Regions from separate parts of the Xanthobacter sp. SG618 genome, predicted to be linked through region 1. Evidence: predicted binding sites of a transcription regulator. Region 1 holds the regulator's gene; each other region holds the start of a gene.

What was found. Region 1 encodes LexA, which represses DNA repair genes until DNA is damaged. Its sites were predicted from a motif close to TGTTCNNNNTGTGTTCNG; they were not measured.
Region 2: a site for LexA is predicted at 2,711-2,728, ahead of FHT36_RS07990 (DNA recombination protein RmuC). Genes of this name have one in related genera too.
Region 3: a site for LexA is predicted at 2,262-2,279, ahead of recA (recombinase RecA). Genes of this name have one in related genera too.

The regions. Positions count from the first base shown of each region.
Region 1 is NZ_JABBHL010000001.1:132,839-138,223, reverse strand. Features, by position in the region: gene FHT36_RS00680 (DUF2147 domain-containing protein) at 1-307, shown strand, start outside; gene moaC (cyclic pyranopterin monophosphate synthase MoaC) at 427-915, shown strand; gene glp (gephyrin-like molybdotransferase Glp) at 971-2,185, shown strand; gene lexA (transcriptional repressor LexA) at 2,342-3,052, shown strand; gene FHT36_RS24260 (ComEC/Rec2 family competence protein) at 3,186-5,360, opposite strand.
Region 2 is NZ_JABBHL010000002.1:543,697-549,081, forward strand. Features, by position in the region: gene FHT36_RS07975 (enoyl-CoA hydratase) at 1-10, opposite strand, end outside; gene mutM (bifunctional DNA-formamidopyrimidine glycosylase/DNA-(apurinic or apyrimidinic site) lyase) at 146-1,024, opposite strand; gene FHT36_RS07985 (DUF2200 domain-containing protein) at 1,148-1,501, opposite strand; gene FHT36_RS07990 (DNA recombination protein RmuC) at 1,511-2,665, opposite strand; gene def (peptide deformylase) at 2,766-3,284, shown strand; gene fmt (methionyl-tRNA formyltransferase) at 3,322-4,245, shown strand; gene FHT36_RS08005 (methionyl-tRNA formyltransferase) at 4,238-4,471, opposite strand; gene truA (tRNA pseudouridine(38-40) synthase TruA) at 4,502-5,239, shown strand; gene FHT36_RS08015 (hypothetical protein) at 5,382-5,385, shown strand, end outside.
Region 3 is NZ_JABBHL010000008.1:91,271-96,655, reverse strand. Features, by position in the region: gene FHT36_RS19810 (branched-chain amino acid ABC transporter permease) at 1-338, opposite strand, end outside; gene FHT36_RS19805 (SDR family NAD(P)-dependent oxidoreductase) at 456-1,205, opposite strand; gene FHT36_RS19800 (SDR family NAD(P)-dependent oxidoreductase) at 1,397-2,173, shown strand; gene recA (recombinase RecA) at 2,344-3,429, shown strand; gene alaS (alanine--tRNA ligase) at 3,695-5,385, shown strand, end outside.

The sequences.
Region 1 (5,385 bases):
AATCTCCAAGTGCGGCAATGGCCTGTGCGGCCGCCTCGTCTCCTCGGAAGGGCTGAAGGCCGATCCGGCGCTGAAGGACGTGAACAATTCCAACGCCGGCCTGCGTAGCCGGGCGCTGAAGGGTCTCACCATCCTCACCGGCTTCTCCGGCGGGCCGCAGGAATGGACCGGCGGCAGCATCTACAATGCCGAGGACGGCAAGACCTATTCCGGCACCATCACCATGGACGGTGACAACACGCTGAAGCTGCGCGGCTGCGTGGTGGTTCCGCTCTGCAAGACGCAGGTGTGGACCCGCCTGCGCTGAGCGCCATCGACGCCGGCAACACAGCCTTTCCGACGCCATGTCTCTGCCGCGGTGGACAGGCGCCGCCGCGGACGCCATCTTCCTGACCGCACATCGATTCCGGGAAGACCGCGACGGCCATGGCCAGCCTCACCCATCTCGACGAACAGGGCGCCGCCCGCATGGTGGACGTATCCGACAAGGACGCGACCACCCGCGAGGCGCTGGCCGAGGGCCGGGTGGCGATGGCGCAGGCGACGCTGGATCTCATCCTCTCCGGCAACGCCAAGAAGGGCGACGTGCTGGGGGTGGCGCGCATCGCCGGCATCATGGCCGCCAAGCGTACCCATGAGCTGATCCCCCTCTGCCATCCGCTGATGCTGACCAAGGTGGAGGTGGAGGTTTCCCCAGACCCCGCTCTGCCCGGCCTTCATGTCACCGCCCGCGCCAAGGTGACGGGCCAGACCGGCGTCGAGATGGAGGCGCTCACCGCCGTCTCCGTCGCCTGCCTCACCATCTACGACATGGCCAAGGCCGCGGACCGCGGCATGCGGATCGAGGGCATCCGGCTCCTGGAGAAATCCGGCGGCCGCAGCGGCCATTTCCGCGCCGACGCCGGCGCGGCCTGAGCCGGCCCGCCACCATGACCAGACCTGCGATCATGCAGAGTGAGGGAGCCGCGCCATGGCGCTCATGACCGTCGAAGAGGCCACCTCGCTCATCACCTCCGGCGTCACCGCGCTCGGTGTGGAGGAGGTGCCGGTGCAGGCGGCGGCCGGCCGCGTGCTGGCGCGCGATCTGGCGGCCCGCCGCACCCAGCCGCCCGCCGACATGTCGGCCATGGATGGCTACGCCGTGCGCGGCGCCGACATTGCCGAGACGCCGGCCCGCCTCGCCGTCATCGGCGAATCCGCCGCCGGCCGGCCCTATCCGGGCACGGTGGGCGCCGGGCAGGCCGTGCGCATCTTCACCGGCGCCGTTGTGCCTGAGGGCGCCGACACGGTGGTGATTCAGGAAAACGTCTCCCGCGAGGGCGACACCATCACCACCACGGCCCCGACCGCCGCGCTCCGCAACGTGCGCAAGCGCGGCTGCGATTTTTCCGAAAGCACGCCCGGCCTCCTGGCCGGCCGGCGCCTGACCGGCCGCGACATCATGCTGGCCGCCGCCATGGACCATGCGACGGTACCGGTCGCGCGCCGCCCGCGCGTCGCCCTGCTGCAGACCGGCGACGAGCTGGTGCTGCCGGGCCAGGGCACCGGCAATGACAGCGAGATCGTCGTCTCCAACGCCTTCGGCCTCGCGGAACTCGCCCGCCGCGCCGGTGCCGATGTGACCGACCTCGGCCTCATCAAGGACGACCTCGCCGCCATCCGCGCCGTGGTGGCGCGGGCGCTCTCCGGCGAGTTCGACCTCGTCGTCTCCTCCGGTGGCGCCTCCGTGGGCGATCATGACCTGATGGCCCCGGCGCTGAAGGCGGAGGGGGTCGATCTCTCGGTCCACAAGATCGCGCTCAGGCCCGGCAAGCCGCTGATGTTCGGCCATCGCGGCGATGTGCGGGTGCTGGGGCTGCCGGGCAATCCTGTCTCCTCCCACGTCTGCGGGATGATCTACCTCGTCCCCCTGATCCGCGCGCTTCAGGGTGATTCCCGCCCCGGCCCCGTGCCCGTGCCGGCGCGCCTCGCGGCGGATCTGCCGCCCAATGACGTGCGGCGGGACTTCATGCGCGCCACACTCGAACGCCGGCCGGATGGCTCGATCCACGCCATCCCCTGCGCCTCGCAGGACAGCGCCATGCTGAGCATTCTCTCCGCCGCCGATTGCCTGCTGGTGCGGCCTCCCTTCGCCCCGGCGGGCCGCGTCGGAGACCCCTGCGAGATTATTCCCTTCGAGGATTGAGCGCTTAACGGAGCCTTCACCACTTGCGGAACACAAAAGGAACAGATAAAGACTGTTCATGATTTGTTTCGCGGCGCACCGGGCTGGATGCGCCTTGAATCGGGACCGGCAGAGCGCCTGTTCCGTGGCGGTGCGTGCAAGGAACGGGGCCAGGGAATGCTCACTCGGAAGCAATATGACCTTCTGCGCTTCATCCATGAGCGGCTCAAGGAAACCGGCGTTCCCCCGTCCTTCGACGAGATGAAAGAGGCGCTGGACCTGCGCTCCAAGTCCGGCATCCACCGTCTCATCACCGCTCTGGAAGAGCGCGGCTTCATCCGCCGCCTGCCCAATCGCGCCCGTGCGCTGGAAGTGGTTCGCCTGCCCGACAGCGTGGCACCCGGCCTCGCCTCCGCCCGGTCCGCAGGGCGCGGCTTCTCGCCCTCGGTCATCGAGGGCAGCCTCGGCAAGGTCCGCCCCGTGGCGGAGGACGACGAGGCGGGCCAGGTGGTCTCGGTGCCGGTCATGGGCCGCATCGCCGCCGGCACGCCCATCTCCGCCATCCAGAGCCGCAGCCACACGCTGAACATCCCGCCCGAGATGCTGGGCTCCGGCGAGCACTTCGCCCTTGAAGTGCGCGGCGACAGCATGATCGAGGCCGGCATCCTCGACGGCGATACGGTGCTGATCCGCAAATGCGATTCCGCAGACACCGGCGACATCATCGTGGCGCTGGTGGATGACGAGGAAGCGACCCTCAAGCGCCTGCGCAAGAAGGGCGCCTCCATAGCGCTCGAGGCCGCCAACCCGGCCTATGAAACCCGCATTTTCGGTCCTGACCGCGTGCGCATCCAGGGCCGCCTCATCGGCCTCATGCGCCGGTACTGATCCTTAGATTTCTCCTGCGGGAGATCCGGAACGGGGTGAGGGGCGCGGTGGTCCACGCTCAACGGGCGCCTGCGCTTTTTTGAAGGCGTTGCCCCTCACCCCGACGTTTGCCGGCGCCGCCGGTTTGGGATGGTCACGGGGCCGTGGCATCGGTCTGCGGGTCGCCCGCATCGACCACGCCCCGCTCCGGCGCGAGGTCCGGCGGCAGCGGTGCCATCCATGGCCGGGAGACCGAGGGGCTGCGGCTTCGCTCGGCCACGAGGGCTCCATCGCGCAGGGTGAAGGCGAGCGTCCCCGTCCGCGCGAGTTTTTCCGGCGTCAGCACCTCGGCGGGGCAGGCACGGGGCGGGGCATCGCGGGTGACGACCATGCGGGCGTTGAGGCAATCCGCCTCCAATCCCTCCGCGCGCCGGGACACGGCGATGGTGCCGCCGCCGGGCAGCGGCGCCGTGCAGCCGAGCGGGTCGCAGGTGAAGGCGGCGGCGAGGTCCTTCGCCCCGGCCGTGCGGCGGTCGCCCTCCCGCGTCAGCCATTGCTCCACCACCAGCTTCTGGCCGGAGGCGCCGAGCACGGAGAGCCGGCCGTCCGGCATGCGCACCGCCACAGTCTGCGCATCGGGTGCGATGAGGAGGTCCGGTTTCAGCGGCGCTCCGGCCACCAATGCGGCGAGGCCGAGGGGCACCAGCGCCACCAGGGTGAGCACGCCGCGCAGCAGGCAGAGGGCGAGTAGCGCGAGGGAGAGCCACAGCAACGTTCCGGCGCCGATGAAGGCGGCGCGGATGTCGGCGCCCGGCAGCGTGCCCACCCAGTCGGACACCGCCGTCATGATCTCGATGCCCCGCCCCATCACCGGCCAGGCGAGATGATCCCAGCCGAACGGCATCAGCAGCACGCCCGCGAGCCCCGCCGGCATCACCAGGAAGGAGACCGCCGGCATGGCGGCGAGGTTGGCGAGCAGCCCGTAGGGTGCCACCCGCTGGAAATGGAAGATGCCGTAAGGCGCCGTCGCGAGGCCCGCCACCAGCGAGGTGAGCGCCGTGCCCGCCACCAGCACTGCCACCCATGAGACCACCGCCCCGGCGATTCCATCCGGCCGCGGGATCGCCCGCAGGGGTTGGAGCCGCTCATAGGCGGCGACGAGGGCGAGGGTGGCGGCGAACGACATCTGCGTGCCCGGATCCAGCGCCGCCTCCGGCGTCAGCGACAGCACCACCACGGCCGCCACGCCCACCGACCGTAGCGACAAGGACGGCCGCCCCACCAGCACGCCGGCCAGCACCAGCCCCGTCATCACGAAGGAGCGCTGGGCGGGCACGTCATTGCCCGACAGCACCAGATAGAAGGCGCTGCCGGCGAGAGCGATGAGCGCCGCGCTGGACTTGATCGGCCACGACAAAGCAAGCCCCGGCACCAGTGCCAGCAGCCCGCGCGCCAGCGCGAACAGGGTGCCGGCCACCAGCGCCATGTGCAGGCCGGAGATGGAGAGGATGTGCGAGAGGCCGGAGACGCGCATGCTCTCCTCCACCGCATGGGGAATGCCCGAGCGGTCGCCCGCCACCAGCGCCACCGCCACCTCCGCCGGCACGCCGGAGAGCGAGGCGCGGATGCGGTCGGAGAGGCTCTGGCGCACCCCGTCCAGCGCCATGGCGAGGCGCACGGATAGAGGCGGGTCGCGCGGCGCCGCCGCCTTGGGCCGGCCGAGCCCGTAGCCGATGGTGCCGATGCCCTGGAACCAGGGCGCGCGGCCGAAATCATGAGCGCCCGGCATGGCGGGGCCGGAGGGCGGCAGCAATTGTGCCAGCTGGGTCACATGGCTGCCGACCGGCGGCGCCCATCCCTTGCGGAGCGAGAGCCGCACCAGCGCCGGCGCGTTGGCCAGCCCGCGCACGGCATCGCCATCCAGCCGCAGCAGGATGCGGTCGCCGGTGGTCCGCCGCTCCACGCGCTCAATGAAGCCGGAGAGGCGCACCGGGGTCTTGGGCGGCACCACCATCTCGTGGGCGATGAGCTCGGTCCGCATCCCGCCCGCCGCGAATCCGGCGGCCGTGGCGAGCAGCACCGCGGCGATGCCGAACATCACGGGCCGCGCCCTCGCCCCCAAGGCCGCCGCGGCGAATGCGGCCACCAGCACAAGGCTGGCGGCAAGCGACGGCTCGGTGGAGGCGCCGAAATAAAGCAGGATGCCGGCGGTGAAGGCGGCCGGCAGCCACAGGATCAGACGCCCGGAGGCCGCCTCGGCCGCCACGTCATGGGCGAGGCGGGCCTTCAGCGCGTCGGCGAGGCGCTGAAGACCGCGCGCGGAAAGCACCGGGAGCGCAACCGCTGCGCCCCGC
Region 2 (5,385 bases), on a different contig from region 1:
CGTAAGCCATCCCTATCTCCTCCTCAGCCGGCGTGACACCGGTCGATAGCCTCGGCGGCGCTTCGCGCACACGGGTGACGTGCTCTAGCGTGTCCCGGCTTTGATGCGAAGTGGCAGCCTCGCACAGCGGCCGTGCGGCGCTGCGCTATCTCTGGCAGACCGGGCAATAGAAGGTAGAGCGCCCGGCTTGCACGATGCGCTGGACGATGCCCTTGCAATGCCGGGTGCGGCAGGGCTCGCCCTCCCGGCCGTAGACGCGGAAGGTGTGCTGGAAATAGCCGAGTTCGCCGCTCACCTGCTTGTGGTCGCGCAGGGAGGAGCCGCCCGCCTGGATGGCCTCGCGCAGCACGTCGCGAATGGCGGTGACGAGGCGCTCCACCCGTGGCGTCGGCTTGCCGTCCTTGGTGACGATGGTGTGCGCAAGGCGGCGCGGCGAGAGGCCGGCGCGGAACAGGGCCTCGCAGACATAGATGTTGCCCAGCCCCGCCACCAGCTTCTGGTCCAGCAGCGCGGCCTTCAGCGCGGTATTGCGGCGGGCGAACGCTGAAGCGAGATAGTCCGCATGGAAGGCGTTGCCCAGCGGCTCCGGGCCGAGCCCGGCGAGGAGCGGATGGCTCTCCAGCCGGTCGTAGGGAACGATCAGGATGGCACCGAAGCGGCGCGGATCGTTGAAGGTGACGGTGGTGCCGCCGGCGAGGTGCAGCACCACATGATCGTGGGGGCCGGCCGCGGCGCGCGGATAATGGAAGGCGCCGGGCCGGCGGGTTTCCGTCCCCTCGACCCGGATGGAGCCGGACATGCCGAGGTGCAGGATCATCACCTCGCCGCCGTCCAGATCGGCGAGCAGATATTTGGCGCGGCGGCCGATGGCCTCCACGCGGCGGCCGGCGAGGCGTTCGGCGAAATTCTCAGGCAGCGGCCAGCGCAGGTCCGGGCGGCGCGCCTCGGCGCTTTCGATCACGGCGCCCTGCAAGACGGGCATCAGGCCGCGGCGGACGGTTTCCACCTCGGGCAGTTCGGGCATTTCGTCCTTAAGGGTCACGGGCGCGCCACAACCGGCGCGTGATTCATTTCGGCCTCCAGCATCCCGCCTTGGGCGTCGCGGCGCAAGATGCCGCAGCCCCGACAGGAGCCACATCAACAGGGCTCAGCCCTTGCGCAGGATCTTCTCCAGCGGGCGCCCCCGCGCCAGCTCGTCGATCAACCTATCGAGATACCTTATCTCGCGCATGGTCGGCTCGGCGACCTGCTCCACCCGCACGCCGCAGACCATCCCGGTGATGAGCGCGCGGGCCGGGTTTGGCGCGGGCGCCTCGGCGAAGAAGGTCTCGAAATCGGTCTTTCCGGCGAGAAAGGCGATGAGCTCCGCATCGGAATATCCGGTCAGCCAGCGGATGACCGTGTCCACCTCCGCCCGGCTGCGCCCCTTGCGCTCGGCCTTGGCGACATAGAGGGGATAAACGCTGGCGAAGCTGGTGGTGTAGATGCGGTGCTTCGGCATGAAGCCCTCTCACTCGGGCGGAGCGGAGGGCGCCGGGCCGGGCGTGTCGAAATCCAGCTGCTCCAGCCGCAGTCCGCGCCGGGCGATCTTGTCGGCGGAGATGATGACACGCTGCACGTCGTCGCCCACCTGGGAAAAGTGCTTGGCGAGGTCGCCCACCCGCTCGCGCAGGCGGCTCACGTCGTCCACCAGTGCGGCCACCTCCGCGCGCACGCGGTCGGCCTCCTCGCGCATGCGGGCATCCTTGGCGATGGCCTGCACCACCTGCACGGCCAGCATCAGCAAGGAGGGCGAAACCAGCACCACCCGCAACCGGTAGGCCTCCTGCACCACACCGTCGAAATGCTCGCTGATCTCGGCATAGACGGATTCGGACGGCACGAAGATGAGCGCCACGTCCTGCGTCTCGCCGGGGATGAAATAGCGCTCGGCCACGTCATAGACGTGCTTCAGCAGATCGTTACGCAGGCGCTGGCCCGCAGCCTTGCGGTGCTCGGCGGATGGCGCCTCGCGGAAGGCGGTGACGGCTTCCAGCGGGAATTTGGAATCGACGAGGAGCGGGCGTGGATCCCCCGGCAGGAAGATGGCGCAGTCCGGCCGCTTGCCGTTGGAGAGGGTGTACTGGAAGGCGAAGCTGCCGCGCGGCAGGCCGTCGGCGACGATGGCCTCCATCCGCGCCTGCCCGAAGGCCCCGCGCGCCTGCTTGTTGGCCAGCGTCTCGCGCAGCGAAACCACCTGCGCGGAAAGATCGCCGAGCGTGCGCTCGGCCGTCTCCACCATCACGAGGCGCTCGGCGATGCGGGTCAGGCTCTCATGGGTGGCGCGGGCGGCGGTGGAGAGAGTCTCCCCCAGCCGGTGGGAGGTCTGGTCGAGGCGGTCTGAGACGGCGCGGGCGAGCTCGCTCTGCCTTTGGGCGAGGATCTCCGTCATGCTCTGCACGCGGCCGGCGGTCTCGGACTGGACGCGGACCAATTCGCGCAGGCGGCGGTCCATCTCGTCGCGCCGGAGCGCCTCCTCGGCGACCACGGCGGCGCGCGCCCGCGACTGGCGCACGAGGCTCACCAGCACCAGAAACAGCAGCAGCGCCAGCACCGCCGCGGCGACCGCGGCGGCCTCGGCCACGGTGAAGGGCCGTCCGCCGAAGGTGAACAGCACAACCGGCATGCCTTGCTCTTGCGTGAACCTTCTCTTCTTACGTGATTCTCTTCCTTGAACAAACGGCGAACATGTTGACCTATGCGGCAGCTTCGCTTATCTCGCTCGAATGACGATCCGGCCCATCCTCATCATCCCCGAGCCCAAGCTGAGCACGCTTTCCACCCCGGTCGAGACCATCGACAGCGAGGTGCGCAAGCTGGTGGAGGACATGTTCGAGACCATGTACGACGCCCCCGGCATCGGGCTGGCGGCCATACAGGTGGGTGTGCAGCGCCGCGTCATCACCATCGATGTCGCGCGCGACGGCGAGAACAAGAAGCCCATCGCCCTCATCAATCCCGAGATCATCGCCGCCTCGGAGGAGACCTCCGTCTACAGCGAGGGCTGCCTCTCCATCCCCGAATATTACGAGGAGGTGGAGCGCCCGGCGAAGGTGGCGGTGCGCTTCCTGGACATCGAGGGCAAGACGCGTGAGGTGGAGGCCGAGGGCCTGTTCGCCACCTGCGTGCAGCACGAGATCGACCACCTCAACGGCGTGCTCTTCATCGATCACATCTCCAAGCTGAAGCGCGACCGCGTCATCAAGAAGTTCACCAAGCAGGCGAAGCACAAGGCCGAGGCCTGATCCCGCCGCGGCGGGAGATCACGGGGCACGAGGGTTCATGCGCATCGTCTTCATGGGCACGCCGGATTTCGCCGTCCCCACCCTCTCGGAGATCGTCGGGCGCGGCCATGAGGTCGTCGCGGTCTACACCCGCGCGCCTGCCCCGGCCGGCCGGCGCGGGCTCGACCTCACCCCCTCCCCCGTCCATGCGGTGGCCGAGCGCTTCGGCCTGCCGGTGTTCACGCCCAAGAGCCTGAAGGGCGAGGAGGCAGCGGAGGCCTTCCGCGCCCACGAGGCGGACGTGGCGGTGGTGGTGGCCTATGGGCTCATCCTGCCGCAGGCCATCCTCGATGCGCCGCGCCTCGGCTGCCTGAACCTGCACGGCTCCCTGCTGCCGCGCTGGCGCGGGGCCGCGCCCATCCAGCGCGCCATCATGGCCGGCGACCGGGAGACGGGCGTCGCGGTGATGCAGATGGAGGCCGGGCTGGACACCGGCCCCGTGGGCCTCGTGGAGCGCATCCCCATCGGGGCGGACATGACCGCCGGGGATTTGCACGACCGGATGATGGTGATCGGCGCAGACCTCATGGGCCGGGCGCTGGCCGCGCTGGAGCGCGGCGGCCTCGCCTTCACGCCCCAGCCGGCGACCGGCGTGGAATATGCCGCCAAGATCGAGAAGGCCGAAACCCGCATCGACTGGTCGAAGCCCGCCCAGGAGGTGCACGACCACATCCGCGGCCTCTCCCCCTTCCCCGGCGCCTGGTTCCCCCTCGGAGCGGAGGAGGCGCGGGTGAAGGTGCTGCGCTCGACGCTGGCAGAGGGGTCCGCAGCGCCCGGCACCGCACTGGATGACCGCCTCACCATCGCCTGCGGCGCGGGGGCGGTGCGGCTCGTGGAACTGCAGAAGGCGGGCAAGCAGCCCATGGGGGCGGAAACCTTCCTAAGGGGAAACAAGCTCGCACCTGGGTCGCAGCTCACTTGAAGCCGAATTCGGCCTTCAGAATTTCATAGAGCTGTCCAGCGCTCCGGCGATCCAGTTGCACCGATTGGCTTATCTTGTGCGGGTTGGCTCTCGTGCCACGGCCATAGGTGTCGATTTGAAGTACCCGCCCACCCTCGGCTTCGAAGGAGCAAACGTGTGCCTCAATGGCCTCATGAACTTTGAACCGCTCTTTGTCCTGCCTGACAAAATTCTCAATAAGTGCCACGAGCGTTCTCTCCGTTGGAATTAGCCGGAAGTGCCTAGATATAAGCTCACCATCGAATATGACGGCACCCCCTTCGCCGGCTGGCAGATGCAGGCGGACCTGCCCACCGTGCAGGGTGTGCTGGCCGAGGCTTTTCAGCGCTTCTGCGGGGAAAAGGTGACGGTGGCGGGCGCCGGGCGCACCGATGCCGGCGTCCATGCCACCGGGCAGGTGGCCCATGTGGACCTTGCCAAGGAGTGGCGCACGGACACGGTCCGCGACGCCATGACGGCCCAGCTTCGGCCCCACCCGGTGGCCGTGCTCTCAGCCGAGCGGGTGCCGGACAGCTTCGACGCCCGCTTCTCCGCGACCAAGCGGCACTATCTCTACCGCATCGTCAACCGCCGCCCCGATCTCGCGCTGGACCGCGACCGGGCGTGGCGCATTCCCCAGAAGCTCGATGCGGAGGCCATGCACGCGGCGGCGCAGCGGCTGCTGGGCAAGCACGATTTCTCCACCTTCCGCGCCGCCGAGTGCCAAGCCGCCTCGCCGGTGAAGACGCTGGACCAGCTGGACGTATCCCGCCACGGCAACGAAATCCGGGTCGTCACCTCGGCCCGGTCGTTCCTGCATCATCAGGTGCGCTCCATGGTGGGCTCGCTGATGCGGGTGGGGGAAGGCCGCTGGAGTGCGGACGATCTCGCCACCGCCCTCGCCGCCGCCGACCGCACCCGCTGCGGCCCGATGGCCCCCGCGGCGGGGCTCTATCTCGCCGCCGTCAGCTATTGAGGCTGCACGATTCCGCCCGCTTGAGCCTCGCACTGGGCAACATCCTGTAAACGTTCATCGCGTCGCAGGTTGGAACGGTCCGGCCCTCTAGAGCATTTCCACTGGGAAGACACCTCAGGGGCGATAGAGGACAACGGGTCCGATGT
Region 3 (5,385 bases), on a different contig from region 1:
GTGTCCTTGCCCCAGACCGTGCGCACGAGATCCTCGATCACCAGAAGGAGACCGAAGGTGACGAGCAGGGTGACGATGGGGTCCTGGTCCTGCAGCGGGCGGAACACCGCGCGGTCAAGGAGCAGGCCGAGGATGGCGAGCACCAGCGTTGCCACCACCACGCCCGCCCAGAAGCCGGCAATCGCGGTGGCCGCATAGCCCACATAGGCGCCCAGCATGAAGAGGCTGCCGTGGGCGAAGTTCACCACCTGCCGGAGCCCGAAGATGAGCACCAGCCCGATGGCGACCAGATAGAGCAGGCCCCCGTAAACGAAGCCGTTGAGGATATGGATGATCAACAGACCCCTCCTGTAGGGCGGGTGGCTGAGGTCCTGATCCCTGCGGTGGGGATCACACCCGCGCGCCGCAGGACGGCGCTCGGCCGTCTGCGTGCGCGACGAGGATGTTGGGATGGATCAGGAGATGGAGAGGCCGCTGTCCACGGGCAGCACATGCCCGGTGGTTCGGCCGGACGCCTCGGACGCGAGAAAGAGCGCCGCCTGTGCCACATGCTCCGGCTCCACCATGCCCAGCAGGTGGGCGGCGGTGAGCCGCTGCGTGGTCTCCAGCTGTTCCAGCTGCGCCACCACCCTTGGCGTGCGGGTGACGCCCGGCGCCACCGCGTTCACGCGGATGTTGTGGGGCGCATATTCCACCGCCATGGAGCGGGTGAGCGCCGCCACCGCACCCTTGGCGGCGGTGTAGGCATCCTTGCCCGGCCAGCCCATGAGGGCCACCACGGACGCCGCATTCACCACCGCGCCGCCGCCGGCCTTGACGAGCTCGGGAATGCCGAAGCGGCTGACCAGCCAGGTGCCGTGCAGATCGAGCGTCATCGCCCGCCAGAACTCGTCGTCCGGCGCGCGGGTGAGATCGCTGTCGCGGGTCGTCGAGCCCCCGGCGTTGTTGTAGATGACGTCAAGACGGCCATAGTGCGCGACGCCGGTCGCCACCGCCGCCTCGACGCTCGCCGCATCGGTCACGTCGGTCCGCACGAACAGCGCATCACCGCCGGCGGCATGAATGCGCGCCGCCGTTTCCCGCCCGGCCTCTTCGTTGATCTCGGCGACGACGATGCGCCCGCCATGGCGGGCGAACAGCTCCGCCGCGCAACGGCCAATCCCGATGCCTGCCCCCGTGATGAGGGCGACCTTTCCTTGCATCATTGTTTTCCCTCCCCCGCGTCCCGGTTCTGCGAGCATGTCGAGTCCGGAGATCGTTGAGTGACGATTAATCTCGTATTATGCGATTTTTAGTTTATTCTAAATTCTGTGGCAAGGGGCTTTCCGGCGGCTGCGATAGGGCTCAAGGAGCAGACGGCCGGCGGGGCCCGAACAGAAAAGTCGGGGAGAAACGCATGAAGGAACTGGAGGGGCGCGTCGCCCTCGTCACCGGGGGCGCGCGGGGGCAGGGGGCGGCGGAAGCGCGGCGTCTGGGCATCGAGGGCGCGGCGGTGCTGGTCTGCGACGTGCTCGCACCCGAGGGCGAGGCGTTCGTGGCGGAACTCGCCGACCAGGGCATCGAAGCCCGCTTCCGCACGCTCGACGTAACCAACCCGGCCGACTGGTCTCAGACCATCGAGGCGGCGCGGGATTGGAAGGGGCGGCTCGATATCCTCATCAACAATGCCGGCATCATCAATCGCAGCACCGTCTCGGCCACGGAGCCGGATGCGTGGGAGCGCGTGCTCAAGGTCAACCTCACCGGCGCCTTCCTCGGCATCCGGGCCTCGGTGCCGCTGATAGAGGAGACCGGCGGCGGCAGCATCGTCAACATCTCGTCGAACAGCGCCTTTTCCGGGCATTACGATCCGGCCTACACGGCGAGCAAATGGGGCCTGCGCGGCCTCACCCGCAGTGCCGCCATGGAATATGCCGCGCGCGGCATCCGCGTGAACGCCGTGTGCCCCGGCCTTGTGGTGACGGCCCTCAACGCCGCGAGCCCGCATCTCCAGCCGATGATCGGGATGACGCCCATGGGCCGCAGCGGCACGCCGGAGGAGATCGCCGAACTGGTGCTGTTCCTCGCCTCGGATCGCTCCGCCTTCATCACCGGCGAGGACTTCGTGATCGACGGCGGCTTCACGGCCGGCGCCGGCTATCGGCGCGTGGCGGTGGAGACCGGCATTTACTGAGGGGAGCGGGCCGGGGCCTCGATGGGCCCCGGCAGCAGCTCGAAGGCGCCCCGATATACCAAATGTTATCCACACACTGTGGACAAAAGAGAACATATTGCGAACTGAGAACAAAAGGGGTACAACCGCTACGTTCTTAATTCCCCTTGCACCGGCACCGGAGCGCGGCGATGACTCAGGCAACACTCCGACTCGTCGAAGGTTCTTCCATGGACAAGACCAAGGCGCTGGATGCCGCGCTCTCGCAGATCGAACGGCATTTCGGCAAAGGCTCCATCATGCGGCTCGGCAAGGGCGGCAAGGCCTTGGAGATCGAGAGCATTCCCACCGGCTCGCTGGGACTCGATATCGCGCTGGGCATCGGCGGCCTGCCCAAGGGGCGCGTCGTGGAGATCTACGGCCCCGAATCGTCGGGCAAGACCACGCTCGCGCTTCACACCATCGCCGAATCCCAGAAGCGCGGCGGCACCTGCGCCTTCATTGACGCCGAGCATGCGCTGGACCCGATCTATGCCCGCAAGCTGGGCGTGAACCTCGACGACCTGCTGATCTCCCAGCCCGACGCCGGCGAGCAGGCGCTGGAGATCGCCGACACGCTGGTGCGCTCCGGCGCCGTCGACGTGCTGGTGGTGGATTCGGTTGCCGCCCTGACCCCCCGGGCCGAGCTCGATGGCGAGATGGGCGACAACCAGCCCGGCCTGCAGGCGCGGCTCATGAGCCAGGCGCTACGCAAGCTCACCGCCTCCATCTCCAAGTCCAACACCATGGTCATCTTCATCAACCAGATCCGGATGAAGATCGGCGTGATGTATGGCTCGCCGGAGACCACCACGGGCGGCAACGCGCTGAAGTTCTACGCCTCGATCCGCCTCGACATCCGCCGCATCGGCGCCATCAAGGAGCGCGACGAGGTGGTGGGCAACCAGACCCGCGTGAAGGTGGTGAAGAACAAGCTGGCGCCGCCGTTCAAGCAGGTCGAGTTCGACATCATGTACGGCGAGGGCGTCTCCAAGACCGGCGAGTTGCTCGATCTCGGCGTCAAGGCCGGCGTGGTGGAGAAGTCCGGTGCTTGGTTCTCCCACGACAGCCAGCGCCTCGGCCAGGGCCGCGAGAATGCCAAGACCTTCCTGAAGCAGAACACGGAGGTGGCGGCGCGCATCGAGGCGGCCATCCGCCAGAATGCCGGCCTCATCGCCGAGAAGATTCTCGCCGGCGATCCGGAGGAGGACGCCGAGGGGTCGGAAGCCGACGCGTGATGCGTCAGCCCCGGACGTGGTCCTGACAGCCTTTTAGAGCGGGCGGTGCCGGGAAGGCTTCGCCCGCTCTGCCTTTGCTGCCTCGCGTTTCTGGACAAGTGGCGGGCCCATCGTTAAACGAACCCGGTTCCGCCGGCCGCGTCGGCCGAGGGAACCGCGCGACGCCCGAGGGATGGCCCCAAGCTCGGCCCGAGGCGCTGGCGCGCGCAGCGATCACCAGAGCCGGCGGCCGCAAGGCCCGGCATCCGAGGGACAGTGCCGGCACATGAGCGGCGTCAACGAGATCCGGTCGAGCTTCATCGACTACTTCGTCAAGGAGGGCCACGAGGCCGTCGCCTCGTCGCCCCTCGTGCCGCATAACGACCCCACGCTCATGTTCACCAATGCGGGCATGGTGCAGTTCAAGAACGTCTTCACCGGCGTCGAGAAGCGGCCCTATTCGCGGGCGGTGACGTCGCAGAAGTGCGTCAGGGCCGGCGGCAAGCACAACGACCTCGACAATGTGGGCTACACCGCGCGGCACCACACCTTCTTCGAGATGCTCGGCAATTTCTCGTTCGGCGACTATTTCAAGGACCGCGCGATCGAGCTCGCCTGGAACCTCGTGACCCGCACCTTCGAATTGCCGAAGGACCGCCTGCTCGTCACCGTCTACAGCGAGGACGAGGAAGCCTACGGCCTGTGGAAGAAGATCGCCGGGCTTTCCGACGACCGCATCATCCGCATCGCGTCCTCGGACAATTTCTGGTCCATGGGCGACACCGGCCCGTGCGGCCCCTGCTCGGAAATTTTCTTCGACCACGGCCCGCACATCTTTGGCGGCCCGCCCGGCTCGGCGGACCAGGACGGCGACCGCTTCATCGAGATCTGGAATCTCGTGTTCATGCAGTATGAGCAGCTGCCGGGCGGCGAGCGCGTCGGCCTGCCGCGGCCGTCCATCGACACCGGCATGGGCCTCGAGCGCATCTCGGCGGTGCTGCAGGGCACCCACGACAATTACGAAACCGACCTCATGCGCGCCCTCATCGCCGAGGTCGCGGAATTCACCGGCGTCGATCCCGAGGGACCGCAGAAGGCGAGCCACCGGGTGATCGCCGATCACCTGCGCGCGTCGGTGTTCCTCACCGCCGATGGCGTGCTGCCCTCCAACGAGGGCCGCGGCTACGTCCTGCGCCGCATCATGCGCCGCGCCATGCGCCACGCGCAGTTGCTCGGTGCCAAGGACCCCCTGATGCATCGCCTCGTGCCCATCCTGGTGCGCGAGATGGGTCGGGCCTATCCCGAGATCGTGCGCGCCGAGCCTCTGGCTGAAGAGACGCTGCTGCTCGAGGAGACGCGCTTCCGCCGCACGCTTGAGCGCGGCCTGTCCATCCTCGAAGAGGAGAGCCAGGGCCTCGTCTCCGGCGCCAGCTTCCCAGGTGAGGTGGCGTTCAAGCTCTACGACACCTACGGCTTCCCCCTCGATCTGACCCAGGACGCCCTGCGCGCCCGCGGCATCAGCGTCGACACCGACGCGTTCGACGCCGCCATGGCCCGCCAGAAGGCAGAGGCCCGCGCCAACTGGGCCGGCTCCGGCGAGGCGGCGACCGACACGCTGTGGTTCGCGGTGCGCGACAAGGTGGGGGCCACAGACTTCCTCGGCTACGACACCGAGAAGGCGGAAGGCGTGGTCACCGCGCTCGTGCGTGACGGCGCCGAGGTTGCGGCCCTCAATGCCGGCGAGACCGGTCTCGTGGTGCTGAACCAGACGCCCTTCTATGCCGAATCCGGCGGTCAGGTGGGCGACACCGGCCGCATGACCGGCGAAGGCGGCATCGTCGCGGAGGTGCGCGCGACCCAGAAGAAGCTGGGCGACCTGTTCCTGCACGATGTGAAGGTCGAGAGCGGCACGCTCAAGCCCGGCACCGCCCTGGTGCTGGAGGTGGAGCATGATCGCCGCGCCGCCGTGCGCGCCAA